Regions from separate parts of the Klebsiella sp. A52 genome, predicted to be linked through region 3. Evidence: predicted binding sites of a transcription regulator. Region 3 holds the regulator's gene; each other region holds the start of a gene.

Region 1 (10,492 bases), 1.1 Mb from region 3:
TTCGACATCATCTTCTTCTGGATTGCCCGCATGATCATGATGACCATGCACTTCATCAAAGATGAAAACGGCAAGCCGCAGGTTCCGTTTAAGACCGTCTACATGACCGGCCTTATCCGCGACGACGAAGGCCAGAAGATGTCCAAATCCAAGGGTAACGTCATTGACCCGCTGGATATGGTTGACGGTATCACCCTGCCGGAGCTGCTGGAGAAACGTACCGGCAACATGATGCAGCCGCAACTGGCGGAAAAAATCCGCAAGCGTACCGAGAAACAGTTCCCGAACGGCATCGAGCCGCACGGCACTGACGCCCTGCGCTTTACCCTGGCGGCGCTGGCCTCTACCGGCCGCGACATCAACTGGGATATGAAGCGTCTGGAAGGTTACCGTAACTTCTGCAACAAGCTGTGGAACGCCAGCCGCTTCGTGCTGATGAATACCGAAGATCAGGATTGCGGTTTTAACGGCGGCGAGATGGTGCTGTCCCTGGCCGACCGCTGGATCCTGGCTGAATTCAACCAGACCGTGAAAGCGTACCGCGAAGCGCTGGATAACTTCCGCTTCGACATCGCCGCGGGCATCCTGTATGAGTTCACCTGGAACCAGTTCTGCGACTGGTACCTCGAACTGACCAAGCCGGTCATGAACGGCGGCAGCGAAGCGGAACTGCGCGGCACTCGCCATACGCTGGTGACCGTGCTGGAAGGTCTGCTGCGCCTGGCGCACCCGATTATTCCTTTCATCACCGAGACCATCTGGCAGCGCGTGAAGGTCATTTGCGGTATTAACGCTGACACCATCATGCTGCAGCCGTTCCCGCAGTATGAGGCTTCTCAGGTTGATGAAGCGGCGCTGGCGGATACCGAATGGCTGAAGCAGGCGATCGTTGCCGTACGTAACATCCGGGCGGAAATGAACATTGCTCCGGGCAAGCCGCTGGAACTGCTGCTGCGCGGCTGCAGCAGAGATGCCGAGCGCCGTGTTAACGACAACCGTAGCTTCCTGCTGAACCTGGCGCGTCTGGAAAGCATCACCGTGCTGCCTGCCGATGATAAAGGTCCGGTTTCCGTGACTAAGATTATCGACGGCGCCGAGCTGCTGATCCCGATGGCGGGCCTTATCGACAAAGAAGCCGAGCTGGCGCGTCTGGCGAAAGAAGTGGCGAAAGTCGAAGCGGAAATCGGCCGTATCGAAAGCAAGCTGTCCAATGAAGGTTTTGTGGCCCGCGCGCCGGAAGCGGTTATCGCCAAAGAGCGTGAGAAGCTGGAAGGCTATGCGGAAGCGAAAGCGAAACTGATTGAACAGCAGGCGGTGATCGCCGCGCTGTAATAGCTCGCCAAAGCATAAAAAGCCGGAGCTTGCTCCGGCTTTTTTACATTATAAGAACGGCAGGTTAGGTAAAAAACCGCTGAACAATTTGCCAGGTACTGGTGGTTTATGGGCCTCATCTTGCTGCAGGTCGAGCGTTTCAACGTCACCCATTACCTCGGTGTTGGCGGCAATATAGCGCATCAAATTAATCTTTAACCAGGGGTACGCCAGACCCAATGTCAGCAGAGAAAGAAACGTCAGAGCCAATAAACGCGGGGCAAGACCAAAAAACGTCAGAGTAGAACGAAAATGAATGCTGTCGCCAAGCACCAAATTATTCCACGCGTGATTACGTAAAGCTACCCGGATATACGTCATGGCTAACACGATGCCGATGGTGAGAAATAAATTTCCTCCTGCCACCGTTCCAAGATGCCGTAATGCCATAAACAGAACCGTATTTTCATTACACAAGCCGAACATACATCCTGTAATCATTTGCATGAATGCGGAAATGAAAAACCCGAAAAACAGTATAATAAATGGCAATATAATTACCATTGCCCATAAAAAAGCCACGACGCAACGCTTAGTGCTAATATAAATATTAAATTTATTTTTGCCTAAGCTTGCGCCTTTGCCGATCAGTTCAAGCCAGTGGCTGTAAACCACCCCGCTGGCGACGGCCATCACACACAGCGCCAGTAAAACCAGCGCAACGAAACCCACTAGCATGTCATTTATGCCTGAACCTAACCAGATACGACTTCCAGGAATAGCGAGGATCAACACCGTTAGTACGACTATCAGCAAAGGTAACCCAAGCATAATCCACCATGCGCGCAGCAGATTACATTTAAACCCGAAACGAATATTAGCGAATGAGGTCATATTCGCGTGGTAGCTTAACCCCTTCATTACCATGACTGGCAGCAGGATAAGATATGCTAACGTCACCCATTCTTCGCTGCCGTGAGAGAAAATGGCAAGCGCCAGACTGAGTAAAACCAGCACGATAAACATTAGCAGCCAGCTAAGTAAAATCGTGAAACCCTTCCCGTGGTAAGCAAAACGGTTACCGTTAACCTCCATATTTTCACAAAGGTAACGGCGACTACGTACCCATGCCCAGGGAATGAATATCCCTAAAGTAATTACTGACAGTATAATATTGACCAAACAAATAAAGAAATAGGCGCGAGCCCGTCCGTGAAAGACAAAATAATGACTAGCACGCGGCTTCTTCCCTAAAGTAATATCCATAACCCCGCCATCCTTGTACTTTAAATTATATATATAAATAATAAGCCAGAATAACCATCATTAAATATGCAGAATATATTATTTTGAAATTACTCGGCAATATATTTATGCACGCCTTGCGTCGGTTAAAGAATAATGGTATTAAAACAATGTATGGTTATTTAAGCTAAAATTGAGTGATTCTATGAATCTTGCTGCGCCACAGACCTTTACTTTACGCCGCATTACGGCGGCAGATAATGCCGCCATCGCCCAAGTTATCCGCCAGGTCTCCGCGGAATACGGCCTGACCGCCGATAAAGGCTATACGGTCGCTGATCCCAACCTGGATGAACTCTATGAACTTTATAGCCAACCGGGCTCCGCCTATTGGGTTGTGGAGCAAAATGGCGAAGTGGTTGGCGGCGGCGGCGTGGCGCCGCTCTCGTGTAGCGAGTCCGATATCTGTGAGCTGCAGAAAATGTACTTTATGACCGCGGCGCGCGGCAAAGGGCTGGCGAAAAAGCTGGCGCTGATGGCGATGGATCACGCCCGCGAGCAGGGTTTTAAACGCTGCTATCTGGAGACCACCGCTTTTTTGAAAGAGGCGATTGCCCTTTATGAACATCTCGGATTTGAACATATCGACGGGCCGCTGGGCTGCACCGGCCACGTCGATTGTGAAGTGCGGATGTTGAAAACGCTGTAACGCCTTGATAGCGCTACCGGGGCTACAGTTTGGTAGCCCGGCTAAGCGTAGCGCTAGCCGGGGGATGTCCCGGGCTCGCGGTGCCGTTTTTTTTGTCGGGTGGCGGCTAACGCCTTACCCGACCTACGGCCTGTACCATTACGAGCTGAAGCTCTCAACGCTATCTCTCCCCATGACTACTGAAACTGCCAGTATTAGTGGCTACCGGGTCCGAAAATCGCTGACTACGGCGCCGTCGGTACGCCGCTGTGAAAGCGGAACTCAGGCTCCGGGCGGAGAATCAATGCCGCTTCCGCCTCGCCAAGGTGGCGCACCCGCTCGCTGATATCTTCCCCCGCTATCTTCTGCGCCAGGTCCAGGTAGTCCTGATAATGACGGGCCTCGGAGCGCAGCAACGACAGATAAAACTTCTGTAAATCATCATCCAGCCACGGCGCCAGCGCGGCAAAACGCTCGCAGGAGCGCGCTTCGATATAAGCGCCGCAAATCAGCTTATCGATCAGCATCACCGGCTCGTGCGATCGCACCTCCCGGCGCATACCGCGGGCATAGTTGCTGGCGGTGATTTTGACGTAAGGGATATCCCGCGCCAGCATGATCTCACGCACCTGCCAGAAGTGATGCAGCTCCTCTTTGATCAACAGAATCATGCTGTCGAGCAACTGGCTGCTCCACGGGTCGTTGGTTCGCGGCATAGCGCTTTTGTTGATCCGTTTATGCAGAGCGACAAAATCCGGCTCCGGCCCACGGCGATAGGTAAAGTCTTCGTACGGTTTCAGGCATTCCAGCAGCTCGTCGGCGCCGTCTTTATCGGCGACGTAGCGGCGTACCAGCAGCATGGCGTTTTGCGCCGCTTTCAGCTCGCATACCATATGGTCGGTCAGCAGCAGCGGCAGGTTTTCCGGTTTACGGGCTTCGTCAATCCACGCCTGCGGCGTAGGACAGTGAAGAAATGCTAAAATCGGGGAGAGTATTTGCGGGTAATCCATTGAAGCTCCAGGCTATACCCTAATCAGGACGGGTATATACGGCGGCAGACGCCGCCGTATCCGTTGACGACTTAGTGGCGTACGCCGTTGTCGTCTTCGTCAATTAAATCTTCGTCATCTTCGCCGTCATCGTCTTCGCCGTTCGGGTCTTCGTAGTAGGTACCCCAACCGTCATACTCAACGTTGAATTTTTCCGCCAGGTTCATCAACTGTTCAACCTGGGCGTCGATCAGATCGGCGTTGAGCGCGCTTTCGCTCAGGATATCGCAGCAGATCACCACTTCGCCTTCTTCGACTTCCAGCTCTTCCGGCTCGGTGACTTCATAACCCATCTTGAAGGCCTCTACCGCCACTTTTTCCAACGTTTCGAAATCATCGGCAGAGAGATGATGCTCAATGGTATACAGCGCGTCCGGATCGCTGCCATCTTCCAGCAGCTCTTCGATAATCAGACGCGTTTCCTCACGCTGTTCTTCCAGTAGTTCCGGGTTTGCCATGGCTCGTTCCTCATAATGTGCGGCAGATACTCCTATTGTCACATACCGCCGTGATTGCCTCCACCTTCTGTGTAAAAGATTTCTAACTCGGGGTTGCAAATGAATATTCATACATATAAAGTGAATTTTAATTCAATAGTGGCGTTTGCCAGGTGAGGGAATTATGTCCGCGTTATATCAGAAGCATTTCTTGAGATTACTGGATTTTACTGCTGCAGAAATTACCGGCCTTGTCGACCTGGCCGCGCAATTAAAAGCCGATAAGAAAAACGGCATCGAAGCCCAGAAACTGAAGGGCAAAAACATCGCGCTCATCTTCGAAAAAGACTCAACCCGCACACGATGCTCTTTCGAAGTTGCCGCTTACGACCAGGGCGCCCGCGTGACCTATCTCGGTTCCAGCGGAAGCCAAATCGGCCACAAAGAATCCATGAAAGATACCGCCCGCGTGCTGGGCCGCATGTATGACGGTATTCAGTATCGCGGCTACGGCCAGGAGCTGGTGGAAACCCTGGCGGAGTACGCCGGCGTGCCGGTGTGGAACGGCCTGACCGATGAATTCCACCCAACGCAGCTCCTGGCCGACCTGCTGACCATGCAAGAGCACCTGCCGGGTAAGGCATTTAATGAAATGACGCTGGTCTACGCCGGCGACGCGCGTAACAACATGGGTAACTCCATGCTGGAAGCCGCCGCGCTGACCGGGCTGGATCTGCGTCTGGTGGCGCCGAAAGCCTGCTGGCCGGATGAAGGTTTAGTGGCGGAATGCACTGCGCTGGCGAAAAAGCACGGCGGCAATATTACCCTGACGGAAGAAATCGCCGCGGGCGTAAAAGGCGCCGATTTCATTTATACCGACGTGTGGGTGTCGATGGGCGAGGCGAAAGAGAAATGGGCGGAGCGTATCGCCCTGCTGCGCGGTTACCAGGTGAATAAAGCCATGCTGCAATTGACCGGCAACCCGCAGGTGAAATTCCTGCATTGTCTGCCCGCGTTCCACGATGACCAGACCATTCTCGGCAAACAGATGGCGGCGGAGTATGGACTGCACGGCGGCATGGAAGTGACCGATGAAGTCTTTGAATCGCCGGCGAGCATCGTCTTCGATCAGGCGGAAAACCGTATGCACACCATCAAAGCGGTGATGGTGGCGACGCTTGGAAAATAGCCATTAACCAAGGTAGATTCCCGGATAGCGCCAGGCGTATCCGGGCTACCCGTTTTAAGCCATCAATACCTTCACCACCGCTTTACGCACCTTCGCCGGCGCCCCGACCGCACAGAGCGGTTTATGCACTTCGCCTGGATAAAACACCACAAAATCCCCCTCGTTAAGGATAACGGTTTTCTCCTGCGCTCCCTCGGCGAGGAAGGCGATGTCTTTGTCCGCCAGCCAGTCAGTCTGCGGCTCGCCTGCGGGTAAGGTGCTGAAGGTCATCCCTTCCTGACCACGCAGCACAATCTGGATATCCAGATAGCGGGCGTGATACTCGGCGCGACGTTCGGCCTGCGGTTCGGTGCTGTCTTCAGAAATCAGATAGAACAGATTGTTGCCGTCGATATCGTGCTTGCCGAGCGGCGTCGCCTCGTTGACGTGAGCCTTAACATGCTCAATCGCCTGACGCAGCGCGTCCGGCAGCCAGGATTGCAGATGATGAATATTGCCGATAATCATAAGAGCCCTCAAATATAAAACAGCTTTTCATTTTTGTTTTATACGCCGCTTACCACTGCCAGACCACATTTTTATCGCGGTTTTTTGCGCTGGCGCAGCCTGCGCAGGCAAACGTTTCCCTGATTGTGGATTAATCGCTTGATTGCTCATCAAAGCTGCGTATAATGCCAGCCGTTTTGCCGGGAGGAAATATGGTCAATTGCGTACGACATTGCTGTGTCTTACCGCGTCTGAAAGCAGGCGCTGGCCTGGCGTTTTTCTTTCCGTTGCTCAATGAATTCTCGAAGCCCCTTATTTAAGGGGCTTTTTTTTTGCTCAGGCGTCAGGAGATAAGCATGGCTAACCCGCTATATCAAAAACATATCATTTCCATAAACGATCTCAGCCGCGAAGACCTCGAACTGGTGCTGGCGACGGCCGCAAAGCTGAAAGCCAATCCGCAACCCGAGCTGCTGAAGCATAAGGTTATCGCCAGCTGTTTCTTTGAAGCCTCCACTCGTACTCGTCTCTCTTTTGAAACCTCCATGCACCGCCTCGGCGCCAGCGTGGTCGGCTTCTCCGACAGCAGCAACACCTCGCTCGGTAAGAAAGGCGAAACCCTGGCCGACACCATTTCGGTTATCAGCACCTACGTCGATGCTATCGTGATGCGCCATCCGCAAGAAGGCGCCGCGCGTCTGGCAACCGAATTCTCCGGCGGCGTGCCGATTCTCAACGCCGGCGACGGCGCCAATCAGCATCCGACACAAACCCTGCTCGACCTGTTCACCATTCAGGAAACTCAGGGCCGCCTTGAGAATCTTAATGTCGCGATGGTCGGCGACCTGAAATATGGCCGTACCGTACACTCGCTGACCCAGGCGCTGGCCAAATTCAACGGCAACCGCTTTTACTTCATCGCCCCGGACGCGCTGGCGATGCCGCAATATATTCTCGATATGCTGGATGAAAAAGGCATCGCCTGGAGCCTGCATAGCGCCATCGACGAAGTGATGGCAGAGGTCGATATTCTGTATATGACGCGCGTGCAGAAAGAGCGCCTTGACCCATCGGAATACGCCAACGTGAAGGCGCAGTTCATACTGCGCGCCGCGGATCTCGAAGGCGCGCGCGCCAACATGAAAGTGCTGCACCCGCTGCCGCGCGTTGATGAAATCACCACCGATGTCGATAAAACGCCGCACGCCTGGTACTTCCAGCAGGCCGGCAACGGCATCTTCGCCCGCCAGGCGTTACTGGCACTGGTATTGAATAGCGAGCTGGCACAGTAAGGGGGAATGAGAGATGACACACGACAATAAACTGCAGGTAGAAGCCATTAAGCGCGGCACCGTGATCGACCATATCCCGGCCCAGGTCGGCTTCAAACTGTTGACCTTGTTCAAGCTGACCGAAACCGACCAGCGCATCACCATCGGCCTGAACCTGCCATCCGGTGAGATGGGCCGTAAAGATTTGATTAAAATCGAGAACACCTTTCTGACCGATGAGCAGGTCAATCAGCTGGCGCTGTATGCGCCGGACGCAACGGTTAACCGTATCGATGATTACGAAGTAGTGGGCAAATCCCGCCCGAGCCTGCCGGAGCGCATCAACAGTGTGCTGGTCTGCCCGAACAGCAACTGCATCAGTCACGCTGAGCCGGTTTCGTCGAGTTTCGCAGTGAAAAAACGCGCCGATGACATTGCACTCAAATGCAAATACTGTGAAAAAGAGTTTTCCCATTATGTGGTGCTGGCCAACTAATTGCGGTTGGTATTAATACCGGCCCTCCCTATAATGGCTACGACCTAATTACTGCAGTTCATCTGGAGATATTATGAGCAAAACTATTGCGACGGAAAAGGCACCAGCAGCTATCGGCCCATATGTACAAGGTGTTGATCTGGGTAGCATGATCATCACTTCCGGCCAGATCCCAGTAGACCCGAAAACCGGCAGCGTGCCGGAAGATGTCGCCGCGCAGGCGCGTCAGTCCCTGGACAACGTAAAAGCTATCGTTGAAGCCGCTGGCCTGAAAGTGGGCGATATCGTGAAAACCACCGTTTTCGTGAAAGATCTGAATGATTTCGCCACCGTGAATGCCGCGTATGAAGCGTTCTTCACCGAGCATAACGCCACTTTCCCGGCGCGTTCCTGCGTAGAAGTCGCGCGTCTGCCGAAAGACGTGAAGATTGAGATTGAAGCTATCGCGATCCGTCGCTAATCGCTTCTCTGCCCTCACCCCAGGCGCTTGCGCCATCCGCGGGGTGAGGGAAATGCCCTATTTTATCTTCGTTGCCCGCAGCAGTTTCTCCAGCGGATAGACCGCCGCAATCACCAGCTCATCCTGGGTTTTCGCCGCCGTATCCAGTTGCGCCTGGATTGAGGCGTACTCTTTATCATCCAGCGTTCCCTGCCGCGCAACCAGATCGGTCAAGCGCAGCCCGAGGCTCGCCAGCTTATCAACCTGCTGCACCACCGGTTTAATCGCCGCCAGCTGATAGTTATTGTCGGTCAGCGCCAGCGCATCGCCGCTGTTGTTCTGCCAGCGGGTAAAGACGTGGCGCAGCGCATCGGCGCTCTCAGTGTCTTCGGCATCGCTGATCAGCCGCTCCGCCCACTGGTTCAGGCTGCGTACGGTGTCGCTCTCCGCCGGTAACGCATCGGCCAGCCGGTTAAGCGGTTCAAATTGATGGTAATTGTTCGCCTGGAACTTGAGATGCTGACGGGTGTAGTAATGCGCCGGCTCCAGCGCCTCGGCGAGGATCTGCAACGCCAGCGTATGGCTGCTGTTCGCCAGCCGGGTGAACTGCTCCAACTGCTGAGCGTGCTGCTGCAGGCCGACGGAGACCGTTGACCAGCTGTCCATCGCCTGCAGGCGCTGATACATATTGTCGCTGTCTTTGACGTCCTCGGCCGACCACAGACGCTCCGCTACTGCAAAAGCGCGCGGCCACAGCTTGATATCGATGACCGGCGCGGCGACGTTCTCCGCCCACAGCGCCGCTTCGCCGCCCAGCAGATTCTTCTGTTGCTGCGCGTCGGGAAGCGTCGGCTGAATGCCCTGCGGCACGGCATCCAGCCGCTTGCCGTCAATGGGATAACGGGTGTTGCCAAGCAGGAAGTAACCTGCGAGCTTGTCATCGTTAATGGTCAGCACCGGGCGGGTTTCGCCCATCCAGGTATCGACGCGGAACGTAACCTGATTGTCGCCGAGCCATTCAATCTCCTGCACGGCACGCCGTGATTTACCTTTAAAATCAATAAACCCTCGCCAGCCGCTATCGCCTTTTACCAGCGTAAAGCTGCCCTCAACCGCGCTGCCCTTCAGCCGCGGCATCGAAAACTGCCAGCTCTGGGCGCTGTCGCTATCGGTAATCGTATCCACGCCGTTAAGCCCCTGCGGGATAATTTCATTACGATAGTGATAGGCGGTGTACTGCGGCTGGTCGAGGTAAAAACCGGTGGAGAGAATACCGCGATAGCCGTGTTTGGCGACGTCGCCTAATGCGTCCTGCCCCTGCCAGGACTGGATCAGAATGCTCTTCGGTAAATCAGGGTGGTAGATCTCATCCCAGCCGACCATCTGCCGGTGATGTTTCTCGAGCAGCTTCTCCAGGCGCCGGTTGAAGTACGCCTGTAGCGCGTGGCTGTCCGCCAGCCCCTTCTCTTTGAGGAATTTCTGAATGGCCGGATTGGCGCTCCACTGGCTGTCATCGACTTCATCACCGCCGATATGCAGATACGGATCGGGGAAGATAGCCGCCAGTTCGCTGACCATCGCCTCGGCAAACGCGTAGGTGGCCTCTTTTGTTGGGTCGAGTACCGGTTTCAGCACGCCCCAGTGGCGCTCCATCGCGTAAGGCCCCGGCGCGCTCATCAGTTCCGGATAAGCCACGGCGATCGCCGAGGCGTGGCCGGGCATATCGATTTCCGGCACCACGCGAATACCGCGTTCAGCCGCGTAACGCACAATGTCTTTCATCTGCGCCTGGGTATAAAACAGGCCGTCGCTGGCCTGCTGCTGCAGCTTCGGATAGCGGCTGGAGGCGAAACGCCAGCCCTGATCGTCGGTCAGATGCCA
Region 2 (10,492 bases), 740 kb from region 3:
GCGGCAGTTTGCCCAGTTCCTGTTCCGGGGTCGCGGAGCGGAAATAAGGGACGAAGTCTTTGTTCTCACGCACATAGCCGCGATACATCTTACAGGAGACGTCGGACAGCTCGGCCATGATTTCGCGCCACTGCGGTTTTGGTTCAGGCGGCGGCAGCAGGTTGGCTTCCAGAATCGCGCTGGTGTACAACGACAGGCTACTGATGGTCACTTCCGGCAGGCCGTACTTAAAGCGGATCATCTCGCCCTGTTCGGTGACGCGCAGGCCGCCTTTCAGGCTACCCGGCGGCTGCGAGAGCAGCGCGGCATGGGCCGGAGCGCCGCCGCGACCGATGGAGCCGCCGCGACCGTGGAACAGCGTCAGTTCAATACCGGCTTTTTCGCAGGTTTTGATCAGCGCGTCCTGGGCCTGATACTGAGCCCAGGAGGCGGCCATCACGCCGGCATCTTTGGCCGAGTCGGAGTAGCCGATCATGACCATCTGTTTGCCCTGAATAAAGCCGCGATACCAGTCAATATTCAGCAACTGAGTCATAACGTCGTTGGCGTTGTTCAGGTCGTCGAGCGTTTCAAACAGCGGCGCGACCGGCAGGGCAAAGCCGATACCGGCTTCCTTCAGCAGCAGATGAACCGCCAGCACGTCGGACGGCGTTTTGGCCATCGAGATAACATAGGCGGCGATCGAGCCGCGCGGCGCTTCGGCGATCACCTTGCAGGTGTCGAGGACTTCGCGAGTTTCTTCGCTTGGTTCCCACTGGCGTGGCAGCAGCGGGCGTTTGGAGTTCAGTTCACGGATCAGGAAGGCCTGCTTGTCGGCTTCCGACCAGCTTTCATAATCGCCGATCCCGAGGTAGCGGGTCATTTCGCCCAGCGCTTCGGTGTGGCGAGTGCTTTCCTGACGGATATCGATACGCACCAGCGGTACGCCGAAAGATTTCACCCGGCGCAGGGTATCGAGCAGTTCGCCGTTGGCGATGATGCCCATGCCGCAGGCCTGCAGCGATTTATAGCAGGCGTACAGCGGTTCCCACAGCTGTTCGTTTTGCGTGATAAGACCCGCTGGTTTCGGCAGTTTTTGCCCTTTCAGACGCGCTTCCAGCCAGGCCTGGGTCTCCATCAACTGGCTACGCAGTTTTTTCATCAGATAACGATACGGCTCTTGCGCGCCTTCCGCGCCGGCCAAATCGCGGAGCTCGTCGGTGCATTCGACCATCGACAGCTCGGAGATAAGCACCTGGATATCTTTCAGGAACAGATCGGTCGCTTTCCAGCGGCTGAGCAACAGCACGTGGCGGGTGATATCGGCGGTGACGTTCGGGTTGCCGTCGCGGTCGCCGCCCATCCAGGAAGTGAATCGTACCGGCACAAAATCAACCGGTAGCTGGTAGCCGAGGTTGGCTTCCAGCTGTTCGTTCAGCTCGCGCAGATAGTTCGGCACGCCTTCCCACAGGCTGTTTTCAACTACCGCGAAACCCCATTTGGCTTCATCGACCGGAGAAGGGCGGTGCTTACGAATTTCATCGGTATGCCAGGATTGGGCGATCAGCTGGCGCAGGCGGCGCATCAGCTGATTGTGCTCATAGTCGGCGATATCTTTGTTATCCAACTGCTTAAGGCAGTTGTTGACCTCCACCATTTTGTGGATCAGCGTCCGGCGGGTGATCTCGGTCGGGTGAGCGGTTAACACCAGCTCCAGCGACAGGGATTCCACCGCTTTTTTAATGGTGTCTTCGTTGAGATTGGGTTGGTCTTTGAGTTTTCTCAGGGTACGCGCAATAACTTCCGGATTACTGGCGGCTTCGCCGTTGGGCGAAATGCTGTGATATTGCTCAGCGGTATTGGCCAGATTCAAAAACTGGCTAAAGGCGCGCGCCACCGGCAGCAGCTCGTCGTTGGACAAGTTTTGCAGCGTGGTGAGCAGCTCCTGGCGATTGGCTTCATTGCCCGCGCGAGAAGATTTGGACAACTTACGGATAGTTTCGACTCGATCAAGAATGTTTTCTCCTAACGCATCCTTGATGGTGTCGCCCAGCACCTTACCGAGCATACTGACATTACTACGCAAAGCGGAATATTGTTCGTTCATGTTACCCCAGACACCCCATCTCATTTTATTTTGTTATATCCGGCGCTCCGTGAATTGAGCAGTGGATAAGCAACCCGTCTTTTATAAAGCCACGTAAATACCCCCGCGTCAATTGCTGCGAAATCGCTTCAGCAAACGAATAAATAGCGATAATTTGCGAAAGTTAACTCAGCGGTCGGCGGATAAGCATTACTTATGGAAGTGTGACGATCGTCACTCTCCCGCCTCCGGACGTGAAGGCGGGAAAACGGCGGCAATTAATGCCAGCAGAAGTGATGGACAACCTGGGTGATGAGCTCGCGCGTTGGCTTAATAAACCGCGTCTCCAGATATTCATCCGGCTGGTGGGCCTGGTTGATGGAGCCCGGTCCTAACACCAGCGTAGGGCACAGCGTCTGGATAAATGGCGCTTCGGTGCAGTAGTTCACCACTTCGGTCTGCGCGCCGAGCAGTTTTTCAACCACTTCGACCAGCTTGTGGTCCGGCGGGCATTCATAGCCTGGGATCGGCGGATGCAGCTCAGAGACCGTCAGACGCCCTGGCCAGCGCTCGCTAACCGGCGCCAGCGCTTCATCCAGCAGACCGTTCAGGTCGTTAAGCGTCATACCCGGCAATGGACGAATATCCATGTGCAGCTCGCAGCAGGCGCAGATGCGGTTGGATGCATCGCCGCCGTGAATGGCGCCCAGGTTGAGCGTCGGATAAGGCACGGTGAAGGCAGCGTAGTGGTAACGCTCTTTTAAGTCATCGCGCAGTTGCATGATGCGGCCAATCGCATCGTGCATCAGTTCGATAGCGTTCACGCCGCGCGCCGGGTCGCTGGAGTGGCCTGACTGGCCCAGTACGCGTACCGCTGTTGAAATGTGGCCTTTATGCGCCCGCACCGGCTGCAGCGAGGTCGGCTCGCCGATGATGGCGCAGTCCGGGCGTAGCTGTGTGGTTTCAGCGAAATAGCGCGCGCCCGCCATGCTGGTTTCTTCGTCAGCGGTGGCCAGAATATACAGCGGTTTTTTCAATTTACTGACGTCAACGTCGCGCAGGGCATCGAGGATAAACGCGAAGAAGCCTTTCATATCGGCCGTGCCGAGGCCGTAGAGTTTGTTGTCGTGCTCGGTAAGCGTAAACGGGTCGCGAGTCCAGCGACCATCGTCGAAAGGCACGGTATCGGTATGCCCGGCAAGCAGCAGGCCGCCAGCGCCGTGGCCGGTACTGGCCAACATATTGAATTTATTACGCGTCTCCGGTACTGGCTGGATCTCGACGTTAAAGCCCAGATCGCGGAACCAGCCGCCGAGTAAATTGATTAAAGACTCATTGCTTTGATCCAGCGCTTCTTCGGTCGCGCTGATGGAGGGTGTGGCGATCAATGCGCGGTAAATCTCGATAAAGGGCGGTAAATTGTTTTTCATTGTTGACACACCTCTGGTCATGATAGTATCAATATTCATGCAGTATTTGTGAATAAAAATACAATATCGTTGAGCGCAATAAAACCCATCGAATGTAAGGAGATGCTCTTCCAATGCTAAATACGCTGATCGTGGGAGCTAGCGGCTATGCCGGCGCAGAGCTGGTGGCCTATGTAAATCGCCACCCTCATATGAACATAACCGCTTTGACCGTCTCCGCGCAAAGCAATGATGCTGGAAAGTTAATTTCCGATATACATCCGCAGTTGAAAGGCATTGTCGATTTGCCGCTGCAGGCAATGTCCGATATCAGCGAATTTAGCGCCGGCGCGGATGTGGTGTTCCTCGCCACCGCGCATGAAGTCAGCCACGATCTGGCGCCGCAGTTTTTGGCCGCGGGCTGCGTGGTGTTCGATTTATCCGGCGCGTTTCGCGTCAACGATGGGGCGTTCTACGAAAAATACTACGGTTTCACGCATCAGCATCCGGACCTGCTCAAACAGGCGGTCTACGGTCTGGCCGAGTGGAACGTCGAAGCATTGAAAGAGGCGAATTTGATCGCGGTGCCTGGCTGCTACCCGACAGCGGCGCAGCTGGCGTTAAAACCGCTGATCGATGCCGGTCTGTTGGAGCTGAAGCAATGGCCGGTGATCAACGCCACCAGCGGCGTCAGCGGCGCCGGGCGTAAGGCGGCGATGAGCAATAGCTTCTGCGAAGTCAGCCTGCAGCCGTACGGTGTTTTCAATCATCGCCACCATCCGGAAATTTCTACCCATCTGGGCGCAGAGGTGATCTTCACTCCCCATTTGGGCAATTTTAAACGCGGTATTCTGGAAACCATTACCTGCAGCCTGAAGCCGGGCGTCGGTAAAGAGCAGGTTGCTGAGGTCTTCCAGCAGGCCTATGCCAATAAGCCGTTGGTCCGTTTATACGATAAAGGCGTACCGGCGCTGAAAAACGTAGTTGGGCTGCCATTCTGTGATATCGGTTTTGCCGTCCAGGACGAACATATTATCGTCGTGGCCGCAGAGGATAACCTGCTGAAAGGCGCGGCAGCGCAGGCTGTGCAGTGCGCTAACATTCGTTTCGGCTTCGCTGAGACGCAGTCTTTAATTTAAGGTGTGATGATGAACAATCCATTGATTATCAAACTTGGCGGCGTGTTGTTGGATAGCGAAGAAGCGCTGGAGCGCCTGTTTACCGCGCTGGTGCATTACCGCGAAACACACCAGCGTCCGCTGGTTATCGTCCACGGCGGCGGCTGCGTGGTGGATGAGCTGATGAAACAGCTTAATCTGCCGGTGAAAAAGAAAAATGGCCTGCGCGTAACGCCTGCCGATCAGATTGACATCATTACCGGCGCGCTGGCGGGAACCGCCAACAAAACGCTGCTGGCATGGGCGAAAAAGCATGGTCTTTCCTCGGTAGGGCTGTTCCTTGGCGATGGCGATAGCGTGAAGGTGACTCAGTTGGATGAAGAACTGGGCCACGTTGGTAAAGCGCAGGCAGGCTCGCCGACGCTTATCAATACGCTGCTGGCGGGCGGCTACCTGCCTGTGGTGAGCTCGATTGGCGTCACTGACGAAGGACAGCTGATGAACGTCAACGCCGATCAGGCGGCGACGGCGCTGGCGGCGACGCTGGGCGCGGATCTTATCCTGCTGTCCGATGTGAGCGGCATTCTCGACGGCAAAGGTCAGCGGATTGCGGAAATGACCGCCTCCAGGGCCGAGCAACTGATTGAACAGGGCATCATTACCGACGGTATGATCGTGAAAGTAAACGCGGCGCTGGACGCGGCGCGCGAGCTGGGTCGCCCGGTGGATATCGCCTCCTGGCGTCATGCCGAGCAGCTGCCGGCATTATTTAACGGTACGCCGATCGGTACGCGTATTTTGGCTTAAGATTGAATGCCCGGCGGCGCGTTGTTTGCCGGGGCAACAAGACCGTAGGCCGGGTAAGCGCAGCGCGACCCGGCAGAACTCACGAATAAAGGAAGCATGTTATGGCACTTTGGGGCGGGCGTTTTACACAGGCAGCAGACCAGCGGTTCAAACAATTCAACGACTCTTTACGCTTTGACTATCGTCTGGCGGAACAGGATATCGTGGGATCCGTCGCCTGGTCCAAAGCGCTGGTAACCGTAGGCGTACTGACCGCCGATGAGCAGCTGCAGCTGGAAGAGGCGCTGAACGTTCTGCTGGAAGAGGTACGCGCCAACCCGCAGCAAATCCTTGAAAGCGATGCCGAAGATATCCATAGCTGGGTCGAAGGAAAACTGATCGATAAAGTCGGCCAGTTGGGCAAAAAACTGCATACCGGACGTAGTCGTAATGACCAGGTCGCCACCGATCTCAAGCTGTGGTGCAAAGAGACCGTCACCGAACTGCTGTCCGCGACCCGCCAACTGCAAAGCGCGCTGGTGGAAACTGCAGGCAACAATCAGGATGCGGTGATGCCGGGCTATACCCATCTGCAGCGCGCCCAGCCGGTGACCTTTGCGCACTGGTGTCTGGCCTACGTTGAAATGCTGGCCCGTGATGAAAGCCGCCTGCAGGACGCGCTCAAGCGCCTTGATGTCAGCCCGCTGGGCTGCGGCGCGCTGGCGGGAACCGCTTATGAAATCGACCGTGAACAGCTGGCCGGTTGGTTGGGTTTCGCATCGGCGACCCGTAACAGCCTCGATAGCGTCTCCGATCGCGATCACGTGCTGGAGCTGCTTTCCGATGCCTCAATCGGCATGGTGCACCTGTCGCGTTTTGCCGAAGATCTGATTTTCTTCAATACCGGCGAAGCGGGTTTTGTTGAACTGTCTGACCGCGTTACTTCCGGTTCGTCGCTGATGCCGCAGAAGAAAAACCCGGATGCGCTGGAACTGATCCGCGGTAAATGCGGCCGCGTGCAGGGCGCGCTGACCGGCATGATGATGACCCTGAAAGGGCTACCGTTGGCCTACAACAAAGATATGCAGGAAGACAAAGAAGGGCTGTTCGATGCGTTGGACACCTGGCTCGACTGCCTGCACATGGCGGCGCTGGTACTGGACGGTATTCAGGTGAAACGTCCGCGCTGTGCGGAAGCGGCGCAGCAGGGCTACGCCAACGCTACCGAGCTGGCGGATTACCTGGTGGCAAAAGGCGTTCCGTTCCGCGAAGCGCACCATATCGTCGGTGAAGCGGTGGTTGAAGCGATTGCTCAGGGCAAAGCGTTGGAAGATTTGCCGTTAAGCGACCTGCAAAAGTTCAGCAGCGTTATCGGCGATGACGTCTACCCGATCCTGTCGTTGCAGTCCTGCCTTGATAAACGTGCGGCCAAAGGCGGCGTCTCGCCGCAGCAGGTGGCGCAGGCGATTGCCGACGCCAGACAGCGCCTGGTGTAAGAGATTGCGCGTGAGTGAATGAGCCTGGGTAACTCCCGGGCTTTTTTACGCAAAAAAAAGCGGACACAAGGTCCGCAAAAGTTCACGTTGGCTTTAGTTGTTCGGGTAGGGAAACTGTGAGGCGACTCAATGATTTTCAGATGTTCTCCTCGTTTCTGTGGTTATTATTGAACAGAAAACTTGATAGGGATAATCGTTCGTTGCTATTCTATCTATCGCCATGGACTATCGTGGCGATGGAGGATGAATAATGAATATTCGCGATCTTGAATACCTGGTAGCGCTGGCTGAACATCGCCACTTCCGACGTGCGGCAGATTCCTGCCACGTCAGTCAGCCCACGCTCAGCGGACAAATTCGCAAGCTGGAAGATGAACTTGGGGTGATGTTACTGGAGCGCACCAGCCGTAAGGTTCTGTTCACTCAGGCGGGTTTGCTGCTGGTGGATCAGGCGCGTACCGTGCTACGCGAAGTAAAAGTGCTCAAGGAGATGGCAAGCCAGCAAGGGGAAACCATGTCCGGGCCGCTGCATATCGGCCTGATCCCGACGGTGGGGCCATATTTGCTGCCGCACATAATCCCGATGCTGCATCAGACTTTCCCGAAGCTGGAAATGTATCTGCATGAGGCGCAAACCCATCAGCTGCTGGCGCAGCTCGATAGCGGTAAGCTCGACTGCGCGATCCTCGCGCTGGTCAAAGAGAGTGAAGCCTTTATCGAAGTGCCGCTGTTCGATGAGCCGATGATGCTGGCTATCTATGAAGACCATCCGTGGGCGGAGCGCGATCGCGTGCCGATGGCGGATTTAGCGGGTGAAAAGCTGTTGATGCTGGAAGACGGACACTGTCTGCGCGACCAGGCGATGGGCTTCTGCTTTGAAGCGGGTGCGGACGAAGATACCCACTTCCGCGCGACCAGCCTTGAAACGCTGCGCAACATGGTTGCCGCCGGAAGTGGTATTACACTACTGCCTGCGCTGGCGGTACCGCAGGAGAGAAAACGCGATGGCGTGGTCTATATTCCGTGCATTAAGCCGGAACCAAGACGCACCATCGGGCTGGTTTATCGTCCTGGTTCGCCGCTGCGTAGCCGCTATGAGCATCTGGCGGAGGCCATCCGTAGTACTATGGATGGCCACTTCGATAAGGCGTTAAAAGAGGCGGTTTAAGCCGTTTAACGCCGCTACCCGATAGGCTTCGGCCATGGTCGGGTAGTTAAAGGTGGTGTTAACAAAGTACTCAATGGTGTTACCGCCGCCTTTCTGCTCCATAATCGCCTGGCCGATATGAATAATTTCGGCCGCGCGCTCGCCAAAACAGTGGATACCGAGGATCTCTTTCGTCTCGCGATGGAACAGAATCTTCAGCGTACCTACGCTCATACCGACGATTTGCGCCCGCGCCAGATGTTTAAACTGCGCGCGACCCACCTCATAAGGCACCTTCATGGCGGTTAGCTGCTGCTCGGTTTTACCCACTGAGCTGATTTCCGGAATGGTGTAGATCCCGGTCGGGATATCTTCAATCAGATGCGCGGAGGCTTCGCCTTTGATCAGCGCCTGCGCGGCGATGCGCCCCTGATCGTAAGCCGCTGATGCCAGGCTCGGATAACCGATAACGTCGCCGACGGCATAGATGTGCGGCAGAGCAGTCTGATACATGCTGTTCACTTTCAGCTGGCCGCGGCTGTCGGTTTGCAGACCGATATTTTCCAGCGCCAGGGTGTCGGTGTTACCGGTACGGCCGTTGGCGTACAGCAGGCAGTCAGCTTTCAGCTTCTTACCGGATTTCAGATGCATGATCACGCCATCATCGACGCCTTCGATTTTCTCGTACTCTTCGTTGTGGCGGATAACCACGCCGCTGTTCCAGAAGTGATAGGAGAGCGAATCGGACATCTCCTGATCGAGGAACGCCAGTAGACGATCGCGGGTGTTGATCAGATCGACCTTAACTTCCATACCGCGGAAGATCGATGCGTACTCGCAGCCGATCACCCCGGCGCCGTAAATGATCACGTGGCGCGGTTCGTGGTGCAGGCTAAGAATGGAATCGCTGTCGTAAATGCGCGGGTGGTGGAAATCGACGTCGGCCGGATGATACGGGCGCGAGCCGCAGGCGATAACGAATTTCTCGGCGGTGACCGTTTCTACGGTGCCATCGTGACACTCCAGCGCCAGCGTGTGCTCATCAACAAAGTGGGCGTTGCCCTGCAGAATTTCGCAGTGGTTGCGCTCATAGAAACCCTGACGCATATGGGTTTGCTGGTTAATGACGCTGTCGGCATGGTTGAGGATGTCGGCGAAGGAAGAACGGAGAAGACGGGAATGGTCGCTGTAGAGGGGGTTTTGGTTAAACTCGATAATACGGCTGACGGCATGGCGAAGCGCTTTTGACGGGATGGTTCCCCAGTGGGTACAACCACCGCCGACGTTATGGTAGCGCTCGATAACGGCAACACGAGCTCCCTGTTTCACCAGTCCCATAGCGGCGCCTTCGCCGCCAGGACCGGAACCAATCACTATTGCATCATAATCCCAAGAGTGTGACATGGCATTACTCACCTGTTTTATACACAAAATAAACACGATGATAACATTTGGCGAGCTTTAACCCAATTATCGTTGTGCTTTTTTGCGGCATAAAAGCAGAAACGGCTCATAAACAATCATTCACAATCCAGTACAAACCGATTAGTTTTAATCTCTGGTATAGTGCCGACAGGGCTATTGGAAGGATTCATACATCGTGATGGGCGTAAGAGCACAACAAAAAGAAAAAACCCGCCGCTCGCTGGTGGAAGCGGCATTTAGCCAACTTAGCGCTGAGCGAAGCTTTGCCAGCCTGAGCTTGCGCGAGGTTGCGCGGGAAGCAGGGATCGCGCCGACGTCCTTTTATCGTCATTTTCGCGATGTCGATGAGTTAGGCCTGACGATGGTAGACGAAAGCGGGCTAATGCTGCGCCAGCTGATGCGCCAGGCGCGCCAGCGCATTGCCAAAGGCGGCAGCGTGATCCGCACCTCCGTCTCTACCTTTATGGAGTTTATTGGTAACAACCCGAACGCCTTTCGCCTGCTGTTGCGTGAGCGTTCTGGCACATCCGCGGCGTTTCGAGCCGCTGTAGCGCGCGAGATCCAGCATTTCATCGCGGAACTTGCCGACTATTTAGAACTCGAAAATCATATGCCGCGCGCCTTTACCGAAGCGCAGGCTGAAGCTATGGTCACCATCGTATTCAACGCCGGTGCGGAAGCGCTGGACGTCAGTCCGGAACAGCGCCGACAGCTGGAAGAGCGGCTGGTACTGCAGCTCAGAATGATTTCAAAAGGCGCGTATTACTGGTATCGCCGTGAACAAGAAAAAATGTCACATCATTCCGAATAACGTGAAGGACGAGCAATGAAACACTCAGTTCAAGATAAAGGTACGCTACTGCTGGCGCTGATCGCGGGTCTGTCCATTAATGGCACCTTCGCCGCGCTGTTCAGCTCAATCGTTCCCTTTTCCATCTTCCCGGTTCTGTCGCTGCTGCTGACGGTGTACTGCCTGCACCAGCGCTATCAGAACCGCAGTATGCCGGTCGGGCTGCCGGGGCTTTCCGCCGCCTGTTTTATTCTCG
Region 3 (10,492 bases):
CTGGAAGAGACCAAGCTGGAAGGCGTGCGTCCAGGCTACCGCGCCGAAATCACCCCGCTCGGCAGTAGTAAGGTGATAAAAGGTACCGTCGACAGCGTTGCCGCGGGCGTAACCAACGCCAGCAGCAGCAGCGATGCGAAAGGCATGGCTTCCGTTGACTCCAACCTTGAGTGGGTACGTCTGGCGCAGCGCGTGCCGGTACGTATCCGTCTTGACCAGCAGCAGGGCAACCTCTGGCCGTCGGGCACCACTGCGACCGTTGTCATCACCGGCAAAGAAGATCGCGACGCCAGCCAGGCCAACTTCTTCCAGAAAGTCGCCATGCGCTTGCGTGAGTTTGGTTAATCGCCATGGGGACCTATACCATTGCTCCCCGGCATCTCCGCTTTGCCATTAAGCTTGCATGCGCGGTGGTGCTGGCGCTGTTCGTCGGCTTTCATTTTCAGCTTGAGACGCCGCGCTGGGCCGTATTGACCGCGGCTATCGTGACCGCCGGTCCGGCATTTGCCGCTGGCGGTGAGCCCTATTCCGGGGCGATTCGCTACCGCGGGATGCTGCGTATTGCCGGGACGTTTATCGGCTGTATTGCCGCGCTGGCGATCATCATCCTCATGATCCGCGCGCCGCTATTGATGATGCTGGTCTGCTGTCTCTGGGCCGGTTTCTGCACCTGGATCTCCTCGCTGGTGAAGGTCGAAAACTCCTACGCCTGGGGGCTGGCGGGTTATACGGCGCTGATTATCATCATCACCATTCATACCGACCCGATGCTGGCGCCGCAGTTTGCCGTCGAGCGCTGCAGCGAAATTGTCATCGGGATCGTCAGCGCCATCGTCGCTGACCTGCTATTTTCTCCGCGTTCTATCAAAAAAGAGATCGACCTCGAACTGGATAACCTGCTGCTGGATCAGTATCGCCTGATGCAGCTTTGTGTCGCCCATGGCGATAGCGAGGTGGTGGATAAAGCCTGGGGAGCGCTGGTGCGTCGTACTGCCGCGCTGGAGGGGATGCGCGGCAACCTGATCATGGAATCTTCGCGCTGGGCGAAGGTAAACCAGCGGCTAAAGGCGATCAACACGCTATCGCTGACGCTGATTACTCAGGCCTGCGAAACCTATCTGATCCAGAACTCTCGCCCGGAGATGGTGACTGACGACTACCGCGAGCTGTTTGCCGAGCCCGTAGAAACCGTACAGGATGTGCATCAACAGCTTAAGCGTATGCGCCGCTTCCTGACCTGGAAAGGTGAACACAATACGCCAGTTACGATTTATAGCTGGGTCGGCGCGGCGACGCGTTACCTGCTGCTGAAGCGCGGCGTGGTCGGCAATACCAAAATCAGCCGTATCGAAGATGAAGTCTTACGCGGCGAAACGGTGGTGAAGGTTGAGTCCGCCGAGCGTCACCACGCGATGGTCAATTTCTGGCGAACCTCTATTTCGTGTATTCTCGGCACCTTGTTCTGGTTGTGGACCGGCTGGACATCCGGTAGCGGGGCGATGGTTATGATTGCCGTGGTGACCGCGCTGGCGATGCGTCTGCCTAACCCGCGGATGGTGGCCTTAGACTTCCTCTATGGCACCCTTGCCGCTCTACCGCTCGGCGCGCTGTTCTTCCTTGTCGTCATGCCTGCGACGCAGCAGAGCATGCTGCTGCTGTGTATCAGCCTTGCCGCGATGGCGTTCTTTATCGGCATTGAGGTACAAAAGCGGCGGTTGGGATCGCTTGGGGCCCTGGCGAGCACCATCAATATTCTGGTGCTGGATAACCCGATGCAGTTCCAGTTTAGCCAGTTCCTCGATAGCGCCCTGGGGCAGATTGTCGGCTGTTTCCTCGCGCTGATGGTGATTCTGTTAGTGCGTGATAACTCGCAGGCCCGCACCGGACGGGTGCTATTGAACCAGTTCGTCTCGGCGGCGGTCTCTTCGCTGACCACGAATAGCGCCCGGCGTAAAGAGAACCATTTGCCGGCGCTGTATCAACAGCTATTTTTACTGCTGAACAAGTTTCCCGGCGATATCGCCCGCTTCCGGCTGGCGCTGACGCTGATTATCGCGCACCAGCGTCTACGCGATGCCCCGGTGCCGGTAAACGAGGATTTGTCGGCCTTCCACCGCCAGCTGCGGCGAACCGCCGATCACGTTATCTCCGCCGGCAGCGATGATAAGCGCCGCCGTTACTTTACCCGTCTGCTGGAAGAGCTTGATGTTTATCAGGAAAAACTCCTTCACTGGCAGGCGTCGCCCCAGGTCACTGAGCCGGTGCGACGGCTGGTCGATATGCTGAAGAAATATCAGCACGTGCTCACCAACAGCTAAGCTGCGAACCGACGCCCCGGCGTCGGTTTTTTTATCGCTATACTTATTTGGTGTAGAGGGACAGAGCTTAAGGGGCGCCGGGCAATGACTATTTATACCTTTGATTTTGATGAAATAGCTGAGCAACAGGATTTCTATCGCGAGTTTTCCCGCGCCTTCGCGCTACCGGATAAGCAGGTGGATAACCTCGACGCGCTGTGGAGCGCGGTGACGGGAGGGCGCTTACCGTTCCCGCTGGAGATTGAATTTGTTCATCTGGATGAAAAACAGCGTCGTCGCTTTGGCGCGTTAATTTTGCTGTTCGATGAAGCGGAAGAGGAGCTGGAAGGACTACTACGTTTCAATGCCCGTTGGGCATAAAAAAGCCCCCGGCAGGGCGGGGGCAAGTCGTCGGATAAGACGACGAGGGTTTATTTGTACAACTCAGCAGTCGCGTGCCAGCTGTCGCCGGTACGAGCTTCAATAATGCGGTAGCTGCTGGCGCCTTCTTTCTCGGCTTTAGCCGCCAGTTCCTGGCGCATATCCATTGGCGCGCTACCTACTTGAGATACAGAGATAGTGCCCATTGGTTGCAGATTTTGTGCTTGATCGGCGTTCACTTGCTGTACGGCTGCGCTTGCGCCGAAAGAGAGAACAGATGCCAGACCCAGGGATGCGATGATAATTGCGCTTTTCATAATCTTTACTCCAACCATTTGTGCAGCGGCGGGAGATTTCGTATGAACCCAGGCCGCTGAAGAGATACTGTTTCAGTTAATGACCGACAATCGTTAAAGCTTATTTATAAAGTTCAGCAGTGGCGTGCCAGTGGTCGCCGGTGCGAGCTTCGATAATGCGATAAGAAGAAGCACCTTCTTCTTGTGCTTTTTTGTTCAGCATTTCGTGCATATCCATCGGGGAAGAACCTACCGCGCCGATAGATACGGTGCCCAGTGACTGGCGGCTTTCCGCTTGAGTGCTGTTGATTGAATCAGCGGCGAAAGCGCCAAAGGACAGTACGGATAGCATGCTGAGTGCGGCTACAGTGGTTTTGATTTTCATGATGTTCACCTCGTCGAATTTTATTATTAGGGGGCTTTGTTTCGTGACCCTCATCACAAAATCAAGTATACACTAATCACCAAAAATATTAATACCATGCTAATTGTTTTCAGTGTAAATAATTTCCAAGAAATGTCGTTTTTATAACGTATAAGAATTAGAAATGTCATTCATGGGGTGAATGTCATGATTATTTATATTTAAATCAAATAGATATTGCGCTTTGATCTTTTGTGCGCTTTAGCCGTTATCATTCGGTAAAGGAATGTATAGAGGTGGAAAACCACACTAAATGTTAAAAAAATGCTGCTTTATTTGAAGGTTTGAGGGGGAGCGTTTTGCGGGGAAGAGCCCTCTGGCGGGAACCAGAGGGGGAGCGCTTAGAGTTCCTGTTCGAACAGGACCAGAATCGCGTCGTAGAGATCTTTAACGGAAAAACCGCGGGCAGGGGTGGTAAAGATAGTGTCATCCCCCGCGATACTACCCAGAATACCTTCGGCTTTACCTAAGGAATCCAGCAGGCGTGCGATCAGCTGCGCCGCGCCGGGGCTGGTGTGAATCACTACCACCGCATCGTTATAATCGATGTCCAGCACCAGGTTTTTCAGCGGGCTGGAGGTCGTCGGCACGCCGAGTTCGGCAGGCAAACAGTAGACCATTTCCATTTTGGCGTTACGCGTGCGAACGGCGCCAAACTTTGTCAGCATGCGGGAAACTTTCGATTGGTTGATGTTCTCGAAACCTTCTTCCTGCAGCGCCTGAACGATTTCGCCTTGCGAGCTGAATTTTTCTTCTTTAAGCAGCGATTTAAACGCTTTAACCAGTTCTTCTTGTTTTGCCGAACTACGCATAAGTCACCCAGATTATGGTGGTAAAAACAACATCATTATGCATACAAGTGCATTTTTATGCAAATAATCCGCAAGGGAATAGCGTAAATAATGTTATGAAAGGCGCATATTTTAGCAAATAACCCTGATGAGGAACATGCCTGCATCACAGCGGGTAAATTGCTGTAAAAGTGAAATAAATGTTATGAAATTGATATTGTTTTGCCGAGCGAGCTGGGTGTATTGTAACCAATAGTCGATCCGGTACTACGGCTTTGCTGGATGGCCAGTCTCAGGAAGAAAAATGCGAATTTGCTGCATCATTGCGCGTACCCCGCATTCTTCAGCCATAATTATTGTAATTGTTCATCTTGTGAATTAAGGTCCAGGCGACGGAATAACGAAAGACTATACCCGTCATACTTCGAGCTGCATGTGCGTTGGCTGCAATCGTTCACCCCAGTCACTTACTTCAGTAAGCTCCTGGGGATTCACGCTCTTGCCGCCTTCCTGCAACTCGAATTATTCAGGGTGTAAATTAACCATAATAAGGAGTTTAGGATGAAAGTTGCAGTCCTCGGCGCCGCTGGTGGCATCGGCCAGGCGCTTGCCCTACTACTTAAGACCCAACTGCCTTCAGGTTCAGAGCTCTCGTTGTACGACATCGCTCCGGTTACGCCGGGCGTGGCGGTAGATCTAAGTCATATTCCCACAGATGTAAAAATCAAAGGTTTCTCCGGTGAAGATGCAACCCCGGCGCTGGAAGGCGCTGATGTGGTGCTGATTTCCGCCGGCGTCGCGCGCAAGCCCGGCATGGATCGTTCCGACTTATTTAATGTTAACGCCGGTATCGTTAAAAATCTGGTGCAGCAGATCGCAAAAACCTGTCCGCAGGCCTGCATCGGTATTATCACCAACCCGGTAAATACCACCGTCGCTATCGCCGCCGAAGTGCTGAAAAAAGCCGGCGTGTACGATAAAAACAAACTGTTTGGCGTCACCACGCTCGACATTATTCGCTCTAATACTTTTGTCGCCGAGCTGAAAGGCAAGTCGGCAACCGAGGTTGAAGTTCCGGTCATTGGCGGCCACTCTGGCGTCACTATCCTGCCTTTACTGTCGCAGATTTCTGGCGTCAGCTTTAGCGAGCAGGAAGTCGCGGATCTCACCAAACGTATTCAAAACGCCGGGACGGAAGTCGTGGAAGCGAAAGCGGGCGGCGGGTCGGCGACGCTGTCGATGGGCCAGGCGGCTGCGCGTTTCGGGCTCTCACTGGTGCGTGCCATGCAGGGTGAAAAAGGCGTGGTTGAATGTGCCTACGTCGAAGGTGACGGCCAGTATGCCCGTTTCTTCTCGCAGCCGCTGCTGCTGGGCAAAAATGGCGTGGAAGAGCGTCAGTCTATTGGTAAACTCAGCGCTTTTGAACAGCAGGCGCTGGAAGGCATGCTGGATACGCTGAAGAAAGATATCGCCCTCGGCGAGGATTTCGTCAACAAGTAACATCTCCTTAGCAGAAAAGCCGGAACCGTCGTTCCGGCTTTTTTATCGCCTCATCTCCCTGCCGAATGCGCCGCCTGGCGGCTAAATCTGCTAAAATCCCCGCGTCTTAAGCCCCACGCAATGAGGACGTTGTGAAAAAGATCGAAAGAAAGCAGACCAGGGACCACATTACGCAAATCATTCGCTATCAAATTCTTTCCGGAGCGATAAAACCGGGAGATGAGCTGGCGCAGGAGAGTATTGCTGAGCAGCTAGGGCTTTCACGTATGCCGGTTAGAGAAGCGTTGCAGTCTCTTGAACAAGAGGGGTTTCTGGTGCGCTTGCCTAACCGTCATATGCAGGTATCAAAGCTGGTGCCCGATGATGTTAGCCATATTTTTCGCGTGATCGCGGTGATGGCTGCCGAATTGTTCACTCTCGTGCCGGCAAACCAGGGGGAATTGCTGCTCGGGCGCGCGCAAGCGCTGGCGCAGCCTGGCGACAAAACTCGCGAACTGGAATTTCATCAGTTGCTGATTTCCTATCTTGATAACCGCTATCTGGCGAAGGCGTATCAGCAATTTTTGGATGGATATATTTCTTATGTCATCCTGTATCTGAAAGACGATAGCCAGGAATCGGCACTGATACTACATGAACTGGCTGGAGCCATTAGCCGCGGCGATGTGGGCAATATTGCTCAGGCAACACAGCGTTATTTCCTCATGCTTGCGGAAATTATGCGTCAACATATGAAGGATTGGGAAAGTGCAGAAGCCTAAATTAGGGAAAATTAAGCTTCTTTCGGCGAAAGAGCAGGTCGCTGCGGTATTACGCAAAGCGATTCTTTCGCGGGATTTAGTGGAAGGGCAGGAGATAACTCTCGAAGGCATTGCCCGGATGGTCGGCGTTTCCAGCATGCCGGTGCGCGAAGCGTTTCAGATTTTAGCCGCCGATGGCCTGATTAAAGTCCGCCCTAATAAAGGCGCGGTGGTGTTGGGGATCAACGAACAGACGATTCGCGAGCATTATGAAATTCGCGCGCTGCTGGAAAGTGAGGCAGTGGCGAAAGCCTCCCGTCCCGGCACGGATATTTCGTCCATTGCCCGGGTACACGATGCGGCGGAAAAAGCGCTGGCCGATAATAACTTCACTGAATATTCCGACCTGAACCAGGCCTTCCATATGGAGATCTGGAACGCCGCGGGCAACGAAAAAATGAAGATGCTGCTCTGTAATATGTGGAACGGACTGTCGATGGGGCACAAGGTCACCGAAGCAGAATACGCCGCTATCTCCATTCGCGAACATAAGGCGATTTTACAGGCACTTGAACAGCATAATGAAGAACTGGCGCGTCAGCGCATGCGCGAGCATATTATTCGCTCAATGGAAAATATGCTCACGCGATACCTTCCCGAAACCTCTGTATAGCGCTAAAGCCTGTTGGTTTTAGTCGTATTCATCAACGCTATTAATCATCTCTTGTGACGATCTGCAGAGGATCTTGATGCAGATCGCACTGCGCGATCTTTGTTTAAAAACGCATTGACTTACTTTTTGCATGGGCATAATTTCTCCCTCGTTAATATTGGATACAATATCATATATCATTGATATGGATAATTATAAATATGGAACCGATTACCATCACCTTATGTTTGCTGGTGTTCGCTATCGTCATGTTTGTCTGGGAGAAGGTGCCTTTGGCAGTGACTTCCATGGTGGTCTGCGTGGCGTTAGTGCTCACCGGCGTGTTGGATCTAAAACAAGCTTTTGCCGGTTTTATCGACTCCAACGTCATTCTTTTTGTCGCCATGTTTATCGTCGGCGGGGCGTTATTTGAAACCGGGATGGCCAATAAAGTCGGTGGGGTGATCACTCACTTCGCCAAAACCGAAAAACAGCTGATCTTCACCATCATGGTGGTCGTCGGCGTGATGTCGGGTTTTCTTTCCAACACCGGTACGGCGGCGGTATTGATCCCGGTAGTAATTGGCGTCGCGGCGAAATCGGGTTTTGCCCGCTCGCGTCTGCTGATGCCGCTGGTATTTGCCGCCGCGCTCGGCGGCAACCTGTCGCTGATTGGCGCGCCCGGCAACCTGATCGCGCAATCGGCGTTGCAGAATATCGGTAGCGGCTTTGGCTTCTTTGAGTATGCGAAAGTGGGTTTACCGATGCTGCTCTGCGGCATCTTCTATTTCCTGACTATCGGCTATAAATTTCTGCCTGCTACCGCGAATAGCGGTGAAGTCGGTAGCGTCGGCGAACAGCGTGATTACAGCCACGTTCCGCGCTGGAAACAGATCCTGTCGCTGGTGGTGCTGATCGCCACGATCCTCGGCATGATTTTTGAGAAACAGACCGGCATTAGCCTGACGGTGGCAGGCTGTATCGGTGCGTTAGTCCTGGTGTTTACCGGCGTGCTGACGGAAAAGCAGGCCTATAAGGCGATTGATTCACAGACTATTTTCATTTTTGGCGGCACGCTGGCGCTGGCAAAAGCGCTGGAAATGACCGGTGCTGGCAAGCTGGTTGCCGATCATGTCATCGGCATGCTGGGCCAGAACTCTTCCCCGTTCATGTTGATGGTGGTGGTCTTTGCGCTGTCCGTCATCATGACCAATTTTATGTCCAATACCGCCACCGTCGCGCTACTGGTACCGGTGAGTTTGTCGATCGCGGCCGGAATGGGCGCCGATCCGAAAGCGGTTCTGATGGCGACCGTAATCGGCAGTTCCTGCGCCTACGCGACGCCGATCGGTATGCCCGCCAACATGATGGTGCTATCGGCAGGCGGCTATAAGTTTGTCGATTACGCCAAATCGGGCCTTCCTCTGATTATCGTTTCTACCATTGTCAGCCTCGTACTGCTGCCAATTCTTTTCCCTTTTCACCCGTAATTTACGGACGCTGTTCTGACTAAGGAGCCTTTATGAGCAAAAGCGAACAGATATCCCGAATGACCGATATTATGGCCAAATTCGTGGGATATACCGGCAAAGTATTGCCTGATGACGTCACTGCAAAACTGAAAGAGTTGCATAAGAAAGAGACCAGCCAGCTGGCTGACGTCATCTTTACCACCATGATTGAAAACCAGCGTCTGGCGAAAGAGCTGGATCGTCCCTCTTGCCAGGACACCGGCGTCATTCAGTTTTTGGTTGAGTGCGGCGCTAATTTCCCGCTGATTGGCGAGCTGGAAGCGCTGCTGCGCGAATCGGTGATTAAAGCCACCGTGGATTCTCCGCTGCGCCACAATAGCGTTGAGACCTTTGACGAATACAACACCGGTAAAAACGTGGGTAAAGGTACGCCGACGGTATTCTGGGAGATCGTCCCCGATTCCGACCAGTGCAGCATTTACACCTATATGGCCGGCGGCGGCTGCTCGCTGCCGGGTAAAGCGATGGTGCTGATGCCGGGCGCCGGTTACGAAGGCGTAACCCGTTTCGTACTGGATGTGATGACCAGCTATGGCCTGAACGCCTGTCCGCCGCTGCTGGTTGGCGTTGGCGTCGCGACTTCCGTTGAAACGGCGGCGCTGCTGTCGAAGAAAGCGCTGATGCGTCCGGTGGGATCGCGCAATGAGAATGAACGCGCCGCATCGTTGGAGAAAATGCTCGAAGACGGCATTAATAAAATTGGCCTTGGCCCGCAGGGGATGTCCGGCAATACCTCCGTGATGGGCGTCAATATCGAAAATACCGCACGCCACCCTTCCACCATTGGCGTGGCGGTCAACGTCGGCTGCTGGTCGCACCGCAAAGGACATATCGTTTTCGATAAAGATTTGAATTACACCATTACGTCTCACACAGGAGTGGCTTTCTGATGACTAAAAAAATACTTACTACGCCAATTAAAGATGAAGATTTAGCTGATATTAAAGCGGGCGATATTATTTATCTTAATGGTCATATTGTTACCTGTCGTGATGTTGCTCATCGTCGTTTAATTGAAGGCGGTCGCGAATTGCCGGTCAACGTTGCTGGCGGCGCGATATTACATGCCGGGCCAATTGTGCGGCCGATTAAAGGTACAGAAGATAAATTTGAAATGGTCTCTGTTGGACCAACCACCAGTATGCGTATGGAGAAATTTGAAAAAGAATTTATTGCTAAGACCGGTGTGAAACTCATTGTCGGTAAAGGCGGCATGGGCAAAGGTACCGAAGAAGGCTGCGCCGAACATAAAGCGCTGCACTGCGTATTCCCGGCCGGCTGCGCGGTGGTTGCCGCGGTCTGTGTGGAAGAAATTGAAGACGCCCAGTGGCGTGATTTAGGTATGCCGGAAACCTTATGGGTTTGCCGGGTAAAAGAATTCGGCCCACTTATTGTGTCGATCGATACCCATGGAAATAACCTGTTTGAGCAGAATAAAGTGATATTTAATCAGCGCAAAGAGATTGTCGCTGATGAGATCTGTCAGCACGTAAGTTTTATTAAATAACTCCTGGCTAAATATATTGCGCAGTAGTGGCGAGAATTAAATTCCGCGATAAAGAGGCTTCTGACCATGTGGTCTGGGGAAATCCACTCTGCTATCGCGGGTTCATCACGCCATTATTGCGCCCCTCCAAAGGCTATTTTATGACTGATGCTGCGCTGTTAGGCGAGGGCTTCACCCTGATGTGTCTTGGCATGGGCTTCGTGCTGGCGTTCCTGCTGCTGCTCATTTTCGCCATCCGGGGGATGTCTCTCGCCGTTACCCGTCTGTTCCCTGAGCCGCCTGCCGCGCCCAAAGCGGCGCCGGCCGCCGTCGCGCCCGCCGACGACTTCGCCCGCTTAAAACCGGCGATTGTCGCCGCCATTCACCACCATC

Evidence for each region. Region 3 encodes ArgR, which controls arginine synthesis, uptake and breakdown. Its sites were predicted from a motif close to ANTGAATAAAAATACANT; they were not measured.
Region 1: argF (ornithine carbamoyltransferase) is a predicted target of ArgR. The motif match lies at 4,871-4,888, and genes of this name have one in related genera.
Region 2: argC (N-acetyl-gamma-glutamyl-phosphate reductase) is a predicted target of ArgR. The motif match lies at 3,543-3,560, and genes of this name have one in related genera.

The regions. Positions count from the first base shown of each region.
Region 1 covers NZ_CP074437.1:800,718-811,209, forward strand. The annotation lists gene KGA69_RS03685 (valine--tRNA ligase) at 1-1,332, shown strand, start outside; gene KGA69_RS03690 (YjgN family protein) at 1,381-2,577, opposite strand; gene KGA69_RS03695 (GNAT family N-acetyltransferase) at 2,762-3,265, shown strand; gene miaE (tRNA isopentenyl-2-thiomethyl-A-37 hydroxylase MiaE) at 3,490-4,254, opposite strand; gene rraB (ribonuclease E inhibitor RraB) at 4,326-4,751, opposite strand; gene argF (ornithine carbamoyltransferase) at 4,915-5,919, shown strand; gene KGA69_RS03715 (YhcH/YjgK/YiaL family protein) at 5,974-6,426, opposite strand; gene KGA69_RS03720 (pyrBI operon leader peptide) at 6,618-6,725, shown strand; gene pyrB (aspartate carbamoyltransferase) at 6,762-7,697, shown strand; gene pyrI (aspartate carbamoyltransferase regulatory subunit) at 7,711-8,172, shown strand; gene ridA (2-iminobutanoate/2-iminopropanoate deaminase) at 8,246-8,632, shown strand; gene KGA69_RS03740 (beta-N-acetylhexosaminidase) at 8,690-10,492, opposite strand, start outside.
Region 2 covers NZ_CP074437.1:1,118,655-1,129,146, reverse strand. The annotation lists gene ppc (phosphoenolpyruvate carboxylase) at 1-2,086, opposite strand, end outside; gene argE (acetylornithine deacetylase) at 2,344-3,495, opposite strand; gene argC (N-acetyl-gamma-glutamyl-phosphate reductase) at 3,609-4,613, shown strand; gene argB (acetylglutamate kinase) at 4,623-5,399, shown strand; gene argH (argininosuccinate lyase) at 5,501-6,874, shown strand; gene oxyR (DNA-binding transcriptional regulator OxyR) at 7,125-8,042, shown strand; gene sthA (Si-specific NAD(P)(+) transhydrogenase) at 8,025-9,425, opposite strand; gene fabR (HTH-type transcriptional repressor FabR) at 9,622-10,257, shown strand; gene KGA69_RS05190 (YijD family membrane protein) at 10,273-10,492, shown strand, end outside.
Region 3 covers NZ_CP074437.1:1,858,030-1,868,521, forward strand. The annotation lists gene aaeA (p-hydroxybenzoic acid efflux pump subunit AaeA) at 1-345, shown strand, start outside; gene aaeB (p-hydroxybenzoic acid efflux pump subunit AaeB) at 351-2,318, shown strand; gene KGA69_RS08750 (barstar family protein) at 2,403-2,678, shown strand; gene yhcN-B (DUF1471 family stress response protein YhcN-B) at 2,729-2,995, opposite strand; gene yhcN (peroxide/acid stress response protein YhcN) at 3,096-3,359, opposite strand; gene argR (transcriptional regulator ArgR) at 3,740-4,210, opposite strand; gene mdh (malate dehydrogenase) at 4,751-5,689, shown strand; gene KGA69_RS08775 (GntR family transcriptional regulator) at 5,821-6,450, shown strand; gene KGA69_RS08780 (GntR family transcriptional regulator) at 6,437-7,102, shown strand; gene KGA69_RS08785 (SLC13 family permease) at 7,303-8,571, shown strand; gene ttdA (L(+)-tartrate dehydratase subunit alpha) at 8,604-9,503, shown strand; gene ttdB (L(+)-tartrate dehydratase subunit beta) at 9,503-10,120, shown strand; gene KGA69_RS08800 (oxaloacetate decarboxylase subunit gamma) at 10,261-10,492, shown strand, end outside.